DNA from 3 places in the Pseudomonas sp. JL27(2026) genome. Region 3 is predicted to be linked to each of the others. Evidence: predicted binding sites of a transcription regulator. Region 3 holds the regulator's gene; each other region holds the start of a gene.
What was found. Region 3 encodes sigma-54, which starts transcription at its own class of promoters, with help from an activator protein. Its sites were predicted from a motif close to ANTGGCATNNANNTTGCTNT; they were not measured.

Region 1 (5,761 bases), 1.3 Mb from region 3:
CGCCAGGCTGGGCTGGGGCCGTATAATTTGTGATCGCAACGCGAAGTTTGACCTTCAGGGCGCAAGTTTCTACTGGTCAGAGGGGCTAGCAAGCTCAGTATGCGCGCCAAACTCAGGGCTTTACGGCGTACTTCTTGCGGCCGGTCCTCGCGAAATTCGTTAAAGCCCTGAGCCTTCATACTAGTTTGAGTTAATTGCTTATTAAAGCGGGTTGGCCTTTGAATCCTTCGAAAAGACCAAGTGTCTTGCGATGTTAGTTTAGGTTGGCAATCAGGTCTCAATTGGACCTTCGGGTTCCGATCCATGGTAGAGAACCTGAGGAATGAGTTTCTGTGTGACGACTTCGATAAGGGATATCGAATTGGACTGGACGGTTTCAGTTGGCCAGTGGATCGGCTGATCTGGAAGGCTGTCAGGTCTTGGTAGCCTGCCCCAGTTATGCACGTCGGGCGCCTCGAAATCGGCGTTTTGGGCACGTTGAAGCCAGTATCCTTCGTAGTGAGTGGCGTTGCTTTGGGAGCCGGCTGCCCAAGTGAGCACGGCTGCCTGAACGTCAACCTTCTCACGTGCTGCCCATTGAAACAGTGCGTACGAGCCACATCCTTCCCTTTGTCGGTTAAGGTGCTCTCGAAACCGCTTGCGCAGATCGGCAGCTTGACCGATGTAACAAGCTTTACGATCACCATCATTGCTGTGAGCAACCAGAGCGTAGATCCAAAATCCAGCTTTTATCCTGCGTGGCTTCGGTCCTTTTATTCTAGGTTCTTCCGGGGGACGGTCGTTAAAATCGAAGCGAACCCGCAATCGCCTTCCACTTTTGCACTGAAAGCCAGCGTAGTCTCTGCTGTTCCTTGTCACGGACAATTCGTGGTGAGCCGCCAGCGCCATCAATTGCTCGCGATCTTTGATTTCGCCTGAGTCGATAGCCGATTGTAATGCGCTCTTCAATTCAAATGCGTGCTCGATTGCTTCCCGATTCATACCTATTCCCTGACGGCTTGCATCACCTTTCGTAGAGGGAGCGTACGGGTAATCCTGGGAGTGAGGCAACGCAGATTGAGTAATCAGATAAGCAGAGTTTGCTTCTTCTTTCAATTTGATGTGCGTCTCATTTATTTCGAATTTATCGCATCTATTTCGAAAAACTACAGCCGCCGCCGACCAGCGCCGGGCCTGAGGCCGAGTGGTGCGGTTGGCGAAACGGTCGCTGCGGCCAGTGGCTCAGCGGCACATGGCTGGCCACCGATAAAATGGCCGCCACCTCCAGCGCTTCCTGTTCTGCCAGCGGCGGCAACAGCCCCGGCAAGCGGCTGGCCAGCAGGGTTTTGCCGGTTCCGGGAGGGCCGCTGAACAAGAGGTTGTGGGCACCCGCCGCAGCGATCAGCAAGGCGCGTTTGGCCGCGAACTGCCCCTGAACTTCACTCAAGTCGGGATAAGGCTTGCTGGCGTGCAACAAGCCGCTGGACACATAAGGCTCAAGGGGCGTGTGACCGTTGAAGTGGGCGACCACTTCCAGCAGATGGTCGACTGCGATGACCTTCAGCCCCGAGGCCAGGCAGGCCTCCTCGGCATTGGCACGAGGCACCACCAGCGTACGCCCGGCCTTGCGCGCCGCCAGTGCCGCGGGCAACACGCCACGCACCGGTCGCACCGCGCCGGAGAGCGCCAACTCCCCCAGAAACTCCACGTCCTCCAGTGTCAGGGTTGGCACCTGCACACTGGCTGCCAGCAGCCCCATCGCGATCGCCAAATCGAATCGCCCACCGTCCTTGGGTAAATCCGCGGGTGCGAGGTTCAACGTGATGCGCCGTGCGGGGAACTGGAAACCCGAGTTGAGAATTGCACTGCGCACCCGGTCCTTGCTTTCCTTGACCGCTGCTTCGGGCAACCCGACCAGGGTCAGCGCCGGCAAGCCGTTGGCCAGATGCACTTCGACGGTAACGGCAGGCGCCTCCACGCCAACCTGGGCGCGGCTGTGGACAATGGCCAGAGACATGATCATTCCTTGATGGGGCGAGAGCCGCTTCCTGCGGTTTTTGAAGGGTAGTTGCGAGGCGGCGGTTCAGTGCCGAGGGCGTACAGCGAAATTTGCGCAGGATGTTGCGAACGGGTGTTCGAGAAGACCGATTGTTCGGTGTACGGGTATTAACCGTTGTGGGGCACGGCCTGGATGGAACGGCTTGAAAGTCGTTCCGACGTTATCGCGGGCGAGCCTTGCTCCCACAACGAAAAGGCTTACTCGGCAGCCGGCGGATTCAATTTCGCTTCCAGCTCAGCGACCTTCGCCTCAAGGCTTTCCAGGCGTGCCCGGGTGCGCGCCAGGACGACCATCTGGCTGTCGAACTCTTCCCGACTCACCAGATCGAGTTTGCTGAAGCCGCTTTGCAGCAGGGCCTTGAACTGGCTTTCGATTTCGCTCTTTGGCAGCGGGGTTTCGCCGCTGAACAGGCGGGAGGCGTGGCCGCTCAGGGCATCGAGGAGGTCTTTGGGCGCGAGCATGGGAAATGTCCTGGAAACAATGGCCGGCAGTGTATCACGCAGTGTCTATAGTCATTGACGCAGGCGCGGTTGCACGTTTTTCGCGCATGTTGTCCGGCGCTGGCGCACCGTTGTTGTGCGTATCGGCGCAAGCGTTTGGGTGATGACGAGGGTGGCAGCGACCAAGGGATTGAAAACAGAGGTTTTTCGCGAGATGGCAAGCTTTCTGCTTAGTCGCTAGTGACCCATGCACTGATGCAGCCGCTGCGACAAATGCAGTGCGGCGCACGGAGGGGAAGTGTTTCGTCAGGAGCGGTTAACGGGCGTTGGCGACGACGCGTTACAAAGCCAGGCACTGCGCTTAGACTTGAGTCGGGTTTGTTTTCCTGGGGCAAGTCCACCAATTCGGGAGAGAGTTTCATGAAGCTAGTCACTGCCATCATCAAGCCGTTCAAGCTGGACGATGTACGCGAGTCGTTGTCCGAGATCGGCGTGCAGGGCATTACCGTTACTGAAGTCAAGGGCTTCGGCCGGCAGAAGGGTCACACCGAGCTGTATCGCGGCGCGGAATACGTGGTCGATTTCCTGCCTAAGGTGAAGATCGATGTCGCCATTGACGACAAGGATCTTGATCGGGTGATCGAGGCGATAACCAAGGCGGCCAACACCGGCAAGATCGGTGACGGCAAGATCTTCGTGGTCAATCTGGAACAGGCTATTCGCATCCGTACCGGCGAAACCGATACCGACGCAATCTAAGCCGCCAAACCCAACGCCCCAGGAGAAAACAATATGACTCTGCGTAAATTCGCAGGGCTAGGAGCCCTGTTGTCCATCGTAATGCCCAGCCTGGCCATGGCGGCAGATCCGGTGGCGCCTCCAGTCCTCAACTCCGGCGATACTGCCTGGATGTTGACCTCTACTGCCCTTGTGCTGTTCATGACCATTCCTGGCCTGGCGTTGTTCTACGGCGGTATGGTGCGGTCCAAAAACATTCTTTCGGTGATGATGCAGTGTTTCGCCATAACCGGTCTGGTCACCATCCTGTGGTTCCTTTATGGCTACAGCATGGCGTTTGACACGACTGGCATGGAAGCGAACGTCGTCAACCTCAATTCCTTTGTCGGCAGTTTCTCCAAGGCGTTCCTTGCCGGCATCACGCCTGCCAGCATTACCGGCCCTGCGGCGCTGTTTCCCGAGGCGGTATTCGTCACCTACCAGATGACTTTCGCGATCATCACCCCGGCGCTGATCGTCGGTGCGTTCGCCGAGCGGATGAAGTTCTCCGCGATGCTGGTGTTCATGGGGGTGTGGTTCACCCTGGTTTATGCGCCGATTGCTCACATGGTCTGGAGCGGTCCGGGTTCGCTGTTGGGCGACTGGGGCGTGCTCGACTTCGCGGGCGGCACAGTGGTGCACATCAATGCCGGTATCGCAGGGCTGGTGGCGTGCCTGGTGCTGGGCAAGCGTAAAGGCTTCCCGACCACGCCGATGGCCCCGCATAACCTCGGTTACACCCTGATGGGCGCCGCCATGTTGTGGGTCGGCTGGTTCGGCTTCAACGCCGGTTCCGCCGCCGCCGCCAACGGCACTGCCGGGATGGCCATGCTGGTGACTCAGATCGCCACCGCCGCCGCTGCCCTGGGCTGGATGTTTGCCGAGTGGCTGACCCACGGCAAACCGAGTGCGCTGGGTATCGCCTCGGGCGTGGTTGCCGGTCTGGTGGCGATCACCCCGGCTGCCGGTACCGTGGGCCCGATGGGCGCACTGATCATCGGCCTGGCGGCAGGCGTGGTGTGCTTCTTCTGCGCCACAACCCTGAAACGCAAAATGGGTTACGACGATTCACTGGACGCCTTTGGCGTGCACGGTATCGGCGGCATTCTCGGCGCCATCCTTACGGGTGTGTTCGCCGCCCCGGCGCTGGGTGGCTTCGGCACCGTGACCGACATCGCCGCGCAAGTCTGGATCCAGTGCAAAGGCGTGGGCTTTACGGTGATCTACACCGCGATTGTCACCTTCATCATTCTCAAGGTGCTGGATGCCGTCATGGGCCTGCGCATTACCGAAGAAGAAGAGGCGGTGGGCCTGGACCTGGCTCAACACAACGAGCGCGGCTACAACCTGTAAGCGCGCGTAAAAAAATCATGCCCGGTTCGCCGGGCATTTTTTCGCCTGTGATTTGTCACTGAAGAAGCCACTGAAAGGTTTTTCCCCGCACCTTATGGCGTGTTTGCGGCAGGCACATTTCATGGGTCAATGGCTTACACCATTGCAGGAATATTAGGCCCTTTGTTTTTTCCCAGAGCGCGCTAGAATGCGCGCCGAACGTGCGGAGAACTGTATGTGGCAACAGACTCTGATAACCCTGCGGGCACGGCCCCGGGGCTTTCATCTGGTAACGGACGAGTTACTCGCCGGCCTGCCTGAACTCAAGGCATGTCGGGTCGGTCTGTTGCATTTGTGTCTGCAGCATACCTCGGCGTCGTTGACCATCAACGAGAACGCCGATCCGGCGGTACGTCGCGACTTCGAACGGTTTTTCAATCGGCTGATCCCACAAGGTTCGGCTGGCTATGAGCATAACGACGAAGGCCTGGACGACCTCCCGGCGCACTTCAAGGCCAGTTTGCTGGGCTGTCAGTTGAGCTTGCCGATTACGGCGGGCCGACTGGCGTTAGGCAGTTGGCAAGGTGTTTATCTGGGCGAGCATCGTGATCGAGGCGGTGCTCGTAAAGTCCTCGCCACCGTGCACGGTGAAGGGGCATAAACCGCTGGTCACCAGTGGTTGTTGAATTTTTTCCGGCAGCCGTCGACAGACGGCGAAGCTGGGCTATAACTAATCTGCTTTTCGCAAGTCATGAGGTACAACATGAGCGACGATGATCTGGAAAACGACGACCTCGAAGTAGGCGACGAAGACGAAGCCGAGGAAGGTCTGGAAGCAGCAGCGGAAGACGTTGCTGAAGACGATGGTGGCGATGCCCCGGCACCGACCGCCAAAGGCAAGGCCAAGGCTGCGGTATCGGTCGATGAGCTGCCGAGCGTCGAAGCCAAGAACAAGGAGCGTGATGCTCTGGCACGAGCCATGGAAGAGTTCCTGGCCAAAGGCGGCAAGGTGCAGGAAGTGGAGGCCAATGTGGTCGCCGATCCTCCCAAGAAGCCTGATAACAAGTACGGCAGCCGACCTATCTGAGTGTCCGCTACTTGCTTGCTGAAAAAGCCCGCCGTCGCTGCGGGCTTTTTCATGGGTGAAACAAAAGCCTGGGAATTGCGGTGATCC
Region 2 (5,761 bases), 2.8 Mb from region 3:
CAGGGTTTTCTGGTTCGGTCGGTCGAGCGCATCGTCAACATGAACTGGGAAGAGATCCATCCGCCGCCCAAGGGCACCGGACGCGATCATTACCTGACGGCTGTGACTCGAGTAGACAATCAGTTAGTCGAAATCATCGACGTTGAAAAGATACTGGCGGAAGTGGCGCCCACCTCGGAAGCGATTTCGGTCGGCGTGGTGGATGTCGAGACGCAGAATAAAGCGGTTTCCTTGCGGGTGCTGACGGTCGATGACTCGTCGGTGGCGCGCAAGCAAGTCACGCGTTGCCTGCAAACGGTGGGCGTGGATGTGGTTGCGTTGAACGACGGTCGGCAAGCGCTGGATTACCTGCGCAAGCTGGTCGACGAGGGCAAGAAGCCGGAAGAGGAATTCTTGATGATGATCTCCGACATCGAAATGCCCGAAATGGATGGTTACACCCTCACGGCCGAGATCCGCAGCGACCCACGCATGCAAAAGCTCCATATCATCCTGCATACTTCGTTGTCGGGTGTGTTCAATCAGGCGATGGTGAAGAAGGTCGGTGCTGATGACTTCCTTGCCAAATTCCGTCCTGATGACCTGGCATCCCGGGTAGTCGACCGGATCAAAGCAGCAGACAACAGCTAAAGGGTCTTTGCCCTTGGCGGTCAACACGATTTAAGAGGCGGCATCTTTGTCTACGGGTAATTTGGATTTCGAACAGTTCCGGGTGTTTCTGGAAAAAGCCTGTGGCATTTTGCTCGGTGAAAACAAGCAGTATCTGGTGTCGAGCCGTCTCAACAAACTGATGGAGCAGCAAGGCATCAAATCGTTGGGTGAGTTGGTTCAGCGCATCCAGACTCAGCCGCGCAGTGGTTTGCGCGAGATGGTTGTGGATGCGATGACGACCAACGAAACCCTGTGGTTTCGTGATACCTATCCGTTTGAAGTGCTCAAGAACAAGGTGCTGCCCGAAGCGATCAAGGCCAGTCCTGGCCAGCGTTTGCGGATCTGGTCGGCGGCGTGTTCGTCGGGTCAGGAACCGTATTCGCTGTCGATGTCGATCGACGAGTTCGAGCGCGTCAACATGGGTCAGCTGAAGATGGGTGTGCAGATCGTTGCCACCGATTTGTCCGGCACGATGTTGAACAACTGCAAGACCGGCGAGTACGACAGCCTGGCCATCGGTCGCGGTTTGTCGTCGGAGCGCTTGCAGCGTTACTTTGACCCGAAAGGGCCGGGGCGCTGGGCGGTGAAGGCGCCGATCAAGAGTCGCGTGGAGTTTCGCTCGTTCAACCTGCTGGACAGCTACGCCAGCCTGGGCAAGTTCGACATCGTGTTTTGCCGCAACGTGCTGATCTACTTCTCCGCCGAGGTGAAGAAAGACATCCTGATGCGCATTCACAGTACGCTCAAGCCGGGTGGCTACCTGTTCCTTGGCGCTTCCGAGGCGCTGAACGGTTTGCCGGATCACTACCAGATGGTGCAATGCAGCCCGGGAATCATCTATCAGGCGAAGTGATTTGCCGGTAGCGGGTGGTGCATGAAAACGGGAGTCCTCAGGGGCTCCCGTTTTTTTTGCCCGCCAAACTCCATCGCAACCACACCTGTCCAATGTGGGAGCGGGCTTGCTCGCGAAAGCGGTATGCCAGTCAAAGTAAATGTCGACTGACACGACGCCTTCGCGAGCAAGCCCGCTCCCACATTGGTCCTCAGTGATCGTTAACAGGCGGCAGAAAAGCGGCAGGCGACGGAAAACGGTTGCCGCTTTTCTGGCATTGCCGCTTTGCCGCTGCCCGCAAAGCCCCGGTTTATGGGGTTTCATAAACTGGCACGCCGCTTGCTAAGTTCAGGTTACGAAAAATCAGGTCACCCGAAGGTTTCCGACATGAGCATCAGCTTCGATAAAGCGCTCGGTATCCATGAAAAAGCATTGGGCTTTCGCGCACAGCGCGCTGAAGTCCTGGCCAACAACATCACTAACGCCGACACACCGAACTACAAGGCTCGGGATCTGGACTTCTCGGCTGTGCTGGCCGCACAGAACGACAAGCACAAGAACGGCACTATCGCTTTGAACATGACCAACAACCGTCATATCGAAGCACAAGGCCTGGGCAATGGTGACGAGTCGTTGATGTATCGCACGCCGATGCAGCCCTCGATCGACCAGAACACCGTGGACGCCCAACTGGAACAGTCCAACTACGCAGAAAACGCAGTGGGCTTCCAGGCCAGCTTCACGCTGCTCAACAGCAAATTCAAAGGGCTGGTTTCAGCCCTTCGCGGGGAGTAATTCATGTCTCTATCCAGTGTTTTCAATATTGCCGGTAGTGGCATGAGTGCCCAGACCACTCGCTTGAACACCGTCGCCAGTAACATCGCCAACGCCGAGACGGTCTCTTCGAGCATCGACCAGACCTACCGCGCCCGTCACCCGGTGTTCGCCACCATGTTCCAGGGCGGCCAGAGCGGCGGCAGCAATTCGCTGTTCCAGAACCAGGACGCCGCCGGCCAGGGCGTGCAGGTGCTGGGCGTGGTCGAAGACCAGAGCAACCTTGAAGCGCGCTACGAGCCGAACCATCCGGCCGCCGACGCCAAGGGCTACGTCTACTACCCGAACGTCAACGTGGTCGAAGAAATGGCCGACATGATTTCCGCCAGTCGTTCGTTCCAGACCAACGCAGAAATGATGAACACCGCCAAAACCATGATGCAGAAGGTCCTGACCCTCGGTCAGTGATAAGGGGCGACTCAGATGAGTATTACCGATACCACCACCGCGCCGACGCTCAAGGACATTCTGGCGGCCTCTTCGCAGAAGACGCCGGCTACCACCAGCGCTGACGGCCTGGCTGCGGCGACCAACAGCAAGACCGGTAGCAAGTCGCTGGGCAAGGACTCGTTCCTGCAACTGCTGGTGACCCAGCTGAAAAACCAGAACCCGCTCGATCCGCAGGACAACAGTGCATTCGTTGCACAGTTGGCGCAGTTCAGCAGCCTGGAAGGCATCACGACCCTGAACACCTCGGTGAACTCGATCTCCGGCTCGTTCAAGTCGTCGCAGGCCTTGCAGGCCTCGTCGCTGGTCGGTCGCTCGGTGATTGCCCAGACCGACAAGGCGCAGGTCGATCCGAACAAGAGCCTCACCGGTTCGATCTCGGTACCGAGTTCGGTTGCCAGCGTCACGGTGAAAATCACCGACAAGGACGGTAAGACCGTCAAGACCATCGATCTGGGCAGCCAGAAGGCCGGTTCCGCCAGCTTCGTCTGGGACGGTACCGATTCGGCCGGCGTCAAGGTTCAGCCGGGTACGTACACCTTCGCGGCGAACAGCAAGATCGATGACAAAAACACCTCGCTGGTGACCTACCTGCCGGCAACGGTCAATAGCGTGACGATGAGTCAGAACGGGGGCGAGATGATGCTCAACCTCGCAGGCATGGGCCCTATTGCCCTGTCCAAAGTTCAAACCATTGGTATATAGAGCCGGCTAACGCGGCAACAAGGAGTGGAATATGTCTTTCAATATCGGCCTTAGCGGTCTCTATGCAGCCAACAAGCAGCTGGACGTGACCGGCAACAACATCGCCAACGTCGCGACCACCGGCTTCAAATCGTCCCGTGCGGAATTCGAAGATGTGTACTCGGCGACCAAGCTGGGTACGGGCAGCAAGACCATCGGTAATGGTGTGCGCTTGGCCAACGTTTCCCAGCAGTTCACGCAGGGCGACGTCAACAACACCGGCAACGTGTTGGACATGGGTATCCAGGGTTCGGGCTTCTTTGTGTTGAGCGACAACGGCTCGCTGACCTTCACCCGTGCCGGTACCTTCAAGGTCGACAAGGATGGCTTCATCACCAACAGTTCGGGCACTTCGCGTCTGCAAGGTTACGGTGTGGATGCCAGCGGCAAGATCATGAATGGTATTCTCAGCGACCTGAAAATCGATCAGTCGAACCTGGCGCCGAAGACCACCAGCGCTATCTCGGCCAGCATCAACCTGAGCTCGACGAAGCCAGACATCGATCCGGCCGTCACGCCGTTCGATCCGACCAAGATCGGGACCTACACCGATATGTTCACCACCCCGATTTTTGACAGTCAGGGTAACGAGCATAAACTGGACCAGTATATGGTCAAGACTGGTGCCAATAGCTGGCAGACCTACACGCTGGTTGATGGTCGTAACCCTAATGGTAACGCCTATGTTCCGGGTACTGCCGCTCTTCCTGGGCCTCCGGTTGTTCCAGGTGCGCCAAGCAACCAGGCTCCGATGACAATGACCTTCGGTTCCGATGGCAAGCTGCTGGGGATCGCACCTCCGACGACGCCGACTGACTCCCCGTACACGGTCGCTAACAACTCCATCATCATGGGGCCTGGTGTCTGGACGCCGGGTACCGTCACCAATGGTGTCTGGAAGGCCAACGGCGCGGCAGGCAATACCACGGGTGTGAGCAACGACCTGACCAAAACCACTCAGTACAACACCGACACCAACCGTACGACATCGACCCAGGACGGTTATGCCACTGGCCAGATCACCAACCTGACCATCGACGGCACCGGTACGCTGTTCGCCAACTTCAGCAACAGCAAATCCAAGCCGATCGGTCAGATCTCCCTGGCCAGCTTCACCAACGAGCAAGGTCTGCAACCGGCAGGTGGCACCAACTGGAAGCAAACCTACGACTCGGGCTTTGCGGCGTACGACACTCCGCAAACCGGCACCCTGGGTTCGATCAAGTCCAACTCCCTGGAAGACTCCAACGTCAACCTGACCAACGAGCTGGTCGACCTGATCAAGGGGCAGAGTAACTACCAGGCCAACGCCAAGACGATCTCTACTCAAAGCACCATCATGCAGACCATCATTCAGATGGCCTGATGCTGGTTGGCAGGTAGCGCTTCACAAAGAGCCCCTCGAAAGAGGGGTTTTTTGTGGCCAGTGATTTTGTGTCGGGTGCAGGATTCTGTGGTGTCTTCGTGAGCAAGCCCGCTCCCGTACTTGATCGGTGGTGTTCACACATGTTGTGTCTACCGAAGGTCCTCTGTGGGGGCGGGTTTGCTCTCGAAGGCGTCAGTTGCGGCTCCCATTTCCTTGAGATAAAAGAAAACCCCCGACAATCCAGAGGACCGATCGGGGGTTTTCGAGCAGGCGCCTTGCAGCGCCTGCCGGCTCAGCTTATTGGCAAGCTTCGCAATCCGGCTCGTCGATGGCGCAGGCCTTCGGCACTGGAGCAGGACCGGCGGGAGCCGCCAGGACCGAATCTTCACCGTGGTTGCCGCCGCTGGAAACAGCGTTCAGCTTGCCGGTGTTGATGGTCGACTTCTCGGTGCTGGTTGCGGCCAGGGCGCGGAGGTAGTAAGTGGTTTTCAGGCCACGGTACCAAGCCATGCGGTAGGTCACGTCGAGCTTCTTGCCCGATGCGCCGGCGATGTACAGGTTCAGCGACTGAGCCTGGTCGATCCACTTCTGACGGCGGCTGGCTGCGTCAACGATCCACTTGGTGTCCACTTCGAATGCGGTCGCGTAGAGCTCTTTGAGTTCTTGCGGAATGCGTTCGATCTGCTGCACGGAACCGTCGTAGTACTTCAGGTCGTTGATCATGACCGAGTCCCACAGACCGCGAGCCTTGAGGTCACGAACCAGGTACGGGTTGATCACGGTGAATTCGCCCGACAGGTTCGATTTCACGTAGAGGTTCTGGTAGGTCGGTTCGATCGACTGCGATACGCCAGTAATGTTGGCGATGGTCGCGGTCGGTGCGATGG
Region 3 (5,761 bases):
GCTGGGCAAGTTGCGTGCGTCGATTGAAACCGCCACCAGCGGCTGGGCCAGTTCGGTGTGGATCAGTGCGCGTTCGGCAAGTTCAGGCAACAGGCCGGCGGGCAAGTTGTCGATGCAGTAGTAGCCGTTATCCTCGAGTACATCGAGGGCGGTGCTTTTACCTGAGCCGGAACGGCCACTGACGATGATCAAGCGCATGGTTACGGACCGTTTTGCTCTTCCAGGACAACCTGGTACAGGGCTTCATTTGTCGCGGCGCTGCGAAGTTTTTCGCGCACGTCCTTGCGGTCAAGCATGCTGGCGATCTGGCGAAGCAGTTCCAGGTGCGCATCGGTGGCGGCTTCCGGGACCAGCAATACAAACAGCAGGTCGACCGGGGCACCGTCGATGGCGTCAAAATCGATAGGAGCGTCCAGGTGCATCAGTGCACTGATAGGCGACTCGCAGCCTTTGAGGCGGCAGTGCGGGATGGCGATGCCGTTGCCAAAACCGGTGGAACCGAGCTTTTCACGGGCAATCAGGCTCTCGAAGACATCTTGCATCTCCAGATCCGGTACTTCACGGGCGATCAGGTTGGCAATTTGTTCGAGGGCGCGTTTCTTGCTGCCGCCCGGCACGTTCACAAGTGAACGGCCGGGGGTCAGGATGTTTTCAAGTCGGATCATGTGGGGAGAGTGTTAGCGACCAGTGCCTTGCAGCAGGCTCTGTTGCTTTTCCTTATGCTTTTTCAGTTGGCGGTCCAGCTTGTCCGTGAGCAGGTCGATCGCAGCATACATGTCGTCATGTTCTGCGTTGGCGACGACTTCCCCACCGTGGATGTGCAGCGTGGCTTCGATTTTCTGTTTCAGTTTCTCGACAGCCATCGTCACTTGCACATTGGTGATCTTGTCAAAGTGGCGTTCCAGTCGGTCAAGTTTCTCACCGATGTAGGCGCGCAGGGGTTCGGTCACTTCCAGTTGGTGTCCACTGATGTTGACTTGCATACAGCTTCTCCTTCGTTGCCAGTGCATAAGGCGGCAGGCTGGTTAGCCTGCCACTAGGTTGTGTCCGGAAACTGCCTGATGGCGAATTTTCGAACACACCCTGGAACGCGGTGGCGTGGCCCTTACATCAACCGCTTGCGTTCGCTTGAAGGCGCGATCCCAAGGGATTCGCGGTACTTGGCGACGGTGCGGCGGGCTACCTGAATGCCTTGTGCCTCCAGTAAACCAGCGATCTTGCTGTCACTCAACGGCTTTTTCTGATTTTCCGCGGCAACCAGTTTTTTGATGATCGCACGGATCGCCGTAGACGAGCATTCGCCGCCTTCAGAGGTGCTGACGTGGCTGGAGAAAAAGTATTTCAGCTCATAAATACCCCGTGGGGTATGCATGAACTTTTGCGTGGTCACCCGTGAAATCGTCGATTCGTGCATGCCGACCGCTTCAGCGATGTCGTGCAGGACCAGCGGCTTCATGGCCTCATCGCCGTATTCGAGAAAGCCGCGCTGGTGCTCGACGATCTGGGTGGCGACTTTCATGAGGGTTTCGTTGCGGCTTTGCAGGCTTTTGATGAACCAGCGCGCTTCTTGCAACTGATTGCGCATAAAGGTGTTGTCGGCGCTGGTGTCGGCGCGGCGCACGAAGCCTGCGTACTGTGGATTGACCCGCAGGCGCGGAACCGATTCCTGGTTCAGCTCCACCAGCCAGCGCTCGTTGTCCTTGCGCACGATCACGTCAGGGACGACGTACTCGGCTTCACTGGACTCGATTTGCGAACCCGGTCGAGGGTTGAGGCTCTGGACCAGCTCAATGACCTGGCGCAGTTCATCTTCCTTGAGCTTCATGCGACGCATCAGTTGGCTGTAATCGCGGCTGCCCAACAGGTCGATGTAGTCGCTGACCAGGCGCTTGGCCTCGGCCAGCCAGAGGGTCTTGGCGGGCAGTTGGCGCAATTGCAGCAACAGGCACTCGCCCAGGTTGCGTGCGCCGATGCCGGCCGGCTCGAATTGCTGGATGCGATGCAGGACGGCTTCGATTTCGTCCAGTTCGATGTCCAGTTCCGGGTCGAAGGCTTCGAGGATTTCCTCTAGGGTTTCGTCCAGGTAGCCCTGATTGTTGATGCAGTCGATCAGGGTGACGGCAATCAGACGGTCGGTGTCGGACATCGGCGCCAGGTTCAATTGCCAGAGCAGGTGGCTTTGCAGGCTCTCGCCGGCCGATGTGCGGGTGGTGAAGTCCCACTCGTCGTCATCGTTGCTGGGCAGGCTGCTGGCGCTGGTCTGGTAGACATCTTCCCAAGCCGTGTCGACCGGGAGTTCGTTGGGAATGCGTTCGTTCCACTCGCCTTCCTCGAGGTTGTCCACCGTGGGGGCGGTTTCCTGGTAGGAGGGCTCTGTAATGTCGGTATTGGGCTTTTGCTCGATGTTGTCCGCCATGGGGTCGGCGTTATCGAAATCGTCGCCTTCTTCCTGGCGTTCGAGCATAGGATTGGACTCCAGTGCCTCCTGGATTTCCTGTTGCAGGTCCAGGGTCGACAATTGGAGCAGGCGGATGGCCTGTTGCAGCTGCGGTGTCATCGTCAGCTGCTGGCCCATTCTCAAGACTAGCGATGGTTTCATGGCAGGGGCTTAACACCTTATTCGCCGGCGCACATGCGCCATCCACTACAGGGGCGCCGGAGCGCCAAACTTAAGCAAATTATATGCCCGAAACTGAAGTGTTTGCCTAGAGCGCTGTAACAATTAAAACGTTTTAAATTTTTATTGCGCCAGGCTGCGTCAGCCCAAGGCTGAGGAACTGAGGGCGTGGGAATGCCCTGAGCGCCGTATCAATAAAATTCTACTGATTTTATTGAGGTTGGCGCTCCGGTAACAGGTCAAACACCTCGGCGCTTACAGGCGGAACTCGTGGCCCAGGTACACTTCCTTGACCAGTTCGTTGGCCAGGATGGTCGCAGAGTCGCCTTCGGCGATCAGTTGGCCATCGTTGACGATGTAGGCGGTTTCGCAGATGTCCAGGGTTTCACGGACGTTGTGGTCCGTGATCAGGACGCCGATGCCCTTTGCCTTGAGGTGGTGAATGATCTGCTTGATGTCGCCTACCGAAATCGGGTCCACGCCGGCGAACGGTTCGTCGAGCAGGATGAATTTCGGGGCGGTGGCCAGGGCGCGGGCGATTTCCACGCGGCGGCGCTCACCACCGGACAGGCTCATGCCGAGGTTGTCGCGGATGTGGTTGATGTGGAATTCCTGCAGCAGGCTTTCCAGCTCCTTGCGGCGACCGGCCTTATCGAGTTCCTTGCGGGTCTCGAGGATGGCCATGATGTTATCGGCGACCGAGAGTTTGCGGAAGATCGACGCTTCTTGCGGCAGATAGCCGATACCGGCGCGAGCGCGGCCGTGCATCGGCTGGTGGCTGACATCCAGGTCGTCGATCAGCACGCGGCCCTGATCGGCCTGAACCAGGCCGACGATCATGTAGAAACAAGTGGTCTTGCCGGCGCCGTTAGGGCCAAGCAGGCCGACGATCTGGCCGCTGTCGATGGACAGGCTGACATCGCGCACGACCTGGCGGCTCTTGTAGCTCTTGGCCAGATGCTGAGCTTTCAGAGTTGCCATTACTGGGCCTTCTGCTCGTCGGTTTTCTTTTTCGGCTGGATGACCATGTCGATCCGCGGACGTGGCGCGGTCACGGCGCTGCCATTGGCACGACCAGCGTTGGCGACCTGCTTGACCGTGTCGTAGACGATTTTCTCGCCTTCGGTGGTGTTGCCGTCGTTGATCACTTTGGCCCGGTCGATCAGTACAACGCGGTTTTGCGCTGCGTGGTACTGGATGGTCACCGCATAGCCCTGGACGGGTTTCGTGTCAGTCGGCTTCTGCAACTGCTCGAAATAGGCCAGGTTGCCTACCGAGGTCACGACGTCGATGTCACCGGCCGGGGTGCGGGTGATGGTCACGGTGTTGCCGGTGACCTTCATCGAGCCCTGGGTGATGATGACGTCACCTTTGTAGGTGGCGATACCTTGCTTGTCATCAAGCTGAGCATCGTCAGCCTGAATGCGGATAGGTTGCTGACTATCGTTCGGCAGAGCCCAGGCGCTCACGCTTCCCAGTGCTGCGCCCAGACTGAGCAAAATAGGGAGGGTTTTAACGAGCCTCATACTGTCCTCTTACGTTCGATAGCAGGTGTATCCTGCTTTCTTTCAAATACGCTTTCATTCCGTTACCAGTCGATACACCACCAGCGCCGTCGATTCTAACGGCTTGCTGGGTCTGCGCATATTGCTGTTGCGGGAATACGGTCATGCGACTGCTGGTAATGATGGTTTCACGCTTTTTTTCGTCAGTGCGCGCAATGCGCACCGAGTCGATCAGCTCGACTTCGGTACCGTCCGGGTTGACTTCGCCGCGTTCGCTCTGGACATGCCAGGGATACACGGTTCCGCGGTACATCTGCAGGTCGGGCTTGGTCAGCAGGGTGATCTCGCTGGCCTGAACGTGCTCGACCTTGTCGGAGGTCATTTCATACTGCAGGCCGCCGTCGGGCAGGAACTGCAGGCTGTAGGCGTTGATGGCGTAATAGTCGATCGCGTTTTCATCGACCTTCACCACAGGCTTGTCGAGGAAGCGCTCCGGGCTGATGTTCCAGTAGCCCACCGCTGCAAACAGCGCAGCGATGACGGCGAACATCAGGAAATTGCGAATCTTTTTACTCAGCATAGGTGGCTCACAGGTAGGCGGCGTTGGCCGCTTCAAGGTTGCCTTGGGCGCGCAGGATCAGTTCGCAGAACTCGCGAGCCGCGCCTTCGCCACCGCGAGCCTGGGTGATTCCGTGAGCGTGTTCGCGGACGAAGCTGGCAGCGTTGGCAACGGCCATGCCCAGGCCGACGCGGCGAATCACCGGCAGGTCCGGCAGGTCGTCACCGAGGTAGGCTACCTGTTCATAGCGTAGGCCCAGTTGCGCCAGAAGCTCGTCAAGTACCACCAGTTTGTCCTCTCGGCCCTGATACAGGTGAGGAATACCGAGGTTTTTCGCCCGGCGCTCGACCACCGGGGTCTTGCGGCCGCTGATGATGGCGGTGGTCACGCCGGTCGCCATCAGCATCTTGATGCCTTGGCCATCCAGGGTGTTAAACGTTTTGAACTCGCTGCCGTCTTCCAGGAAGTACAGCCGTCCGTCCGTCAGCACGCCATCGACGTCGAAGACCGCCAGTTTGATCTGTTTGCCGCGTTGCAGAAGGTCCGCAGTCATTACATTACTCCCGCACGCAGCAAGTCGTGCATGTTCAGGGCGCCGACCGGGCGATCTTCGCTGTCGACCACCACCAGCGCGCTGATTTTGTTGTCTTCCATGATTTTCAGGGCCTGGGCTGCGAGCATATCGGCGCGAGCGGTCTTGCCATGAGCAGTCATGACGTCATCAATGGTGGTGCTGTGAACGTCGATGGTCCGGTCCAGGGTACGGCGCAAGTCGCCGTCGGTGAAGATCCCGGCGAGTTTTCCGTCGGCTTCCAGTACGACGGTCATGCCGAGGCCCTTGCGGGTCATTTCCATCAGCGCGTCTTTGAGCGGGGTGCCGCGCTGTACGCGTGGCAGTTCGTCGCCGGCGTGCATGACGTTTTCGACTTTCAGCAGCAGCCGGCGGCCAAGCGCGCCACCGGGGTGGGAAAAAGCGAAGTCTTCGGCGGTGAAGCCGCGGGCTTCCAGCAGGGCAACGGCCAGGGCGTCGCCCATGACCAGGGCGGCCGTGGTCGAGGAGGTCGGTGCCAGGTTCAGCGG

Region 1: the regulator sigma-54 is predicted to act here: its motif matches at 2,692-2,711, upstream of glnK (P-II family nitrogen regulator).
Region 2: the regulator sigma-54 is predicted to act here: its motif matches at 1,810-1,829, upstream of flgB (flagellar basal body rod protein FlgB).

What each region holds. Positions count from the first base shown of each region.
Region 1 covers NZ_CM167794.1:5,764,773-5,770,533, reverse strand. Annotated here, with positions in the region: gene AC1Z1G_RS26485 (GIY-YIG nuclease family protein) at 271-1,095, opposite strand; partial or broken gene AC1Z1G_RS26480 (YifB family Mg chelatase-like AAA ATPase) at 1,151-1,996, opposite strand; gene AC1Z1G_RS26475 (accessory factor UbiK family protein) at 2,236-2,499, opposite strand; gene glnK (P-II family nitrogen regulator) at 2,899-3,237, shown strand; gene AC1Z1G_RS26465 (ammonium transporter) at 3,271-4,608, shown strand; gene AC1Z1G_RS26460 (secondary thiamine-phosphate synthase enzyme YjbQ) at 4,823-5,248, shown strand; gene sutA (transcriptional regulator SutA) at 5,351-5,674, shown strand.
Region 2 covers NZ_CM167794.1:4,275,667-4,281,427, reverse strand. Annotated here, with positions in the region: gene AC1Z1G_RS19510 (chemotaxis protein CheV) at 1-630, shown strand, start outside; gene cheR (protein-glutamate O-methyltransferase CheR) at 677-1,504, shown strand; gene flgB (flagellar basal body rod protein FlgB) at 1,871-2,278, shown strand; gene flgC (flagellar basal body rod protein FlgC) at 2,282-2,725, shown strand; gene flgD (flagellar hook assembly protein FlgD) at 2,741-3,469, shown strand; gene flgE (flagellar hook protein FlgE) at 3,501-4,874, shown strand; gene AC1Z1G_RS19480 (ribonucleoside-diphosphate reductase subunit alpha) at 5,172-5,761, opposite strand, start outside.
Region 3 covers NZ_CM167794.1:1,016,441-1,022,201, forward strand. Annotated here, with positions in the region: gene rapZ (RNase adapter RapZ) at 1-198, opposite strand, end outside; gene ptsN (PTS IIA-like nitrogen regulatory protein PtsN) at 201-665, opposite strand; gene hpf (ribosome hibernation-promoting factor, HPF/YfiA family) at 678-983, opposite strand; gene AC1Z1G_RS04585 (RNA polymerase factor sigma-54) at 1,106-2,599, opposite strand; gene lptB (LPS export ABC transporter ATP-binding protein) at 2,873-3,598, opposite strand; gene lptA (lipopolysaccharide transport periplasmic protein LptA) at 3,598-4,143, opposite strand; gene lptC (LPS export ABC transporter periplasmic protein LptC) at 4,130-4,702, opposite strand; gene AC1Z1G_RS04605 (KdsC family phosphatase) at 4,710-5,234, opposite strand; gene AC1Z1G_RS04610 (KpsF/GutQ family sugar-phosphate isomerase) at 5,234-5,761, opposite strand, start outside.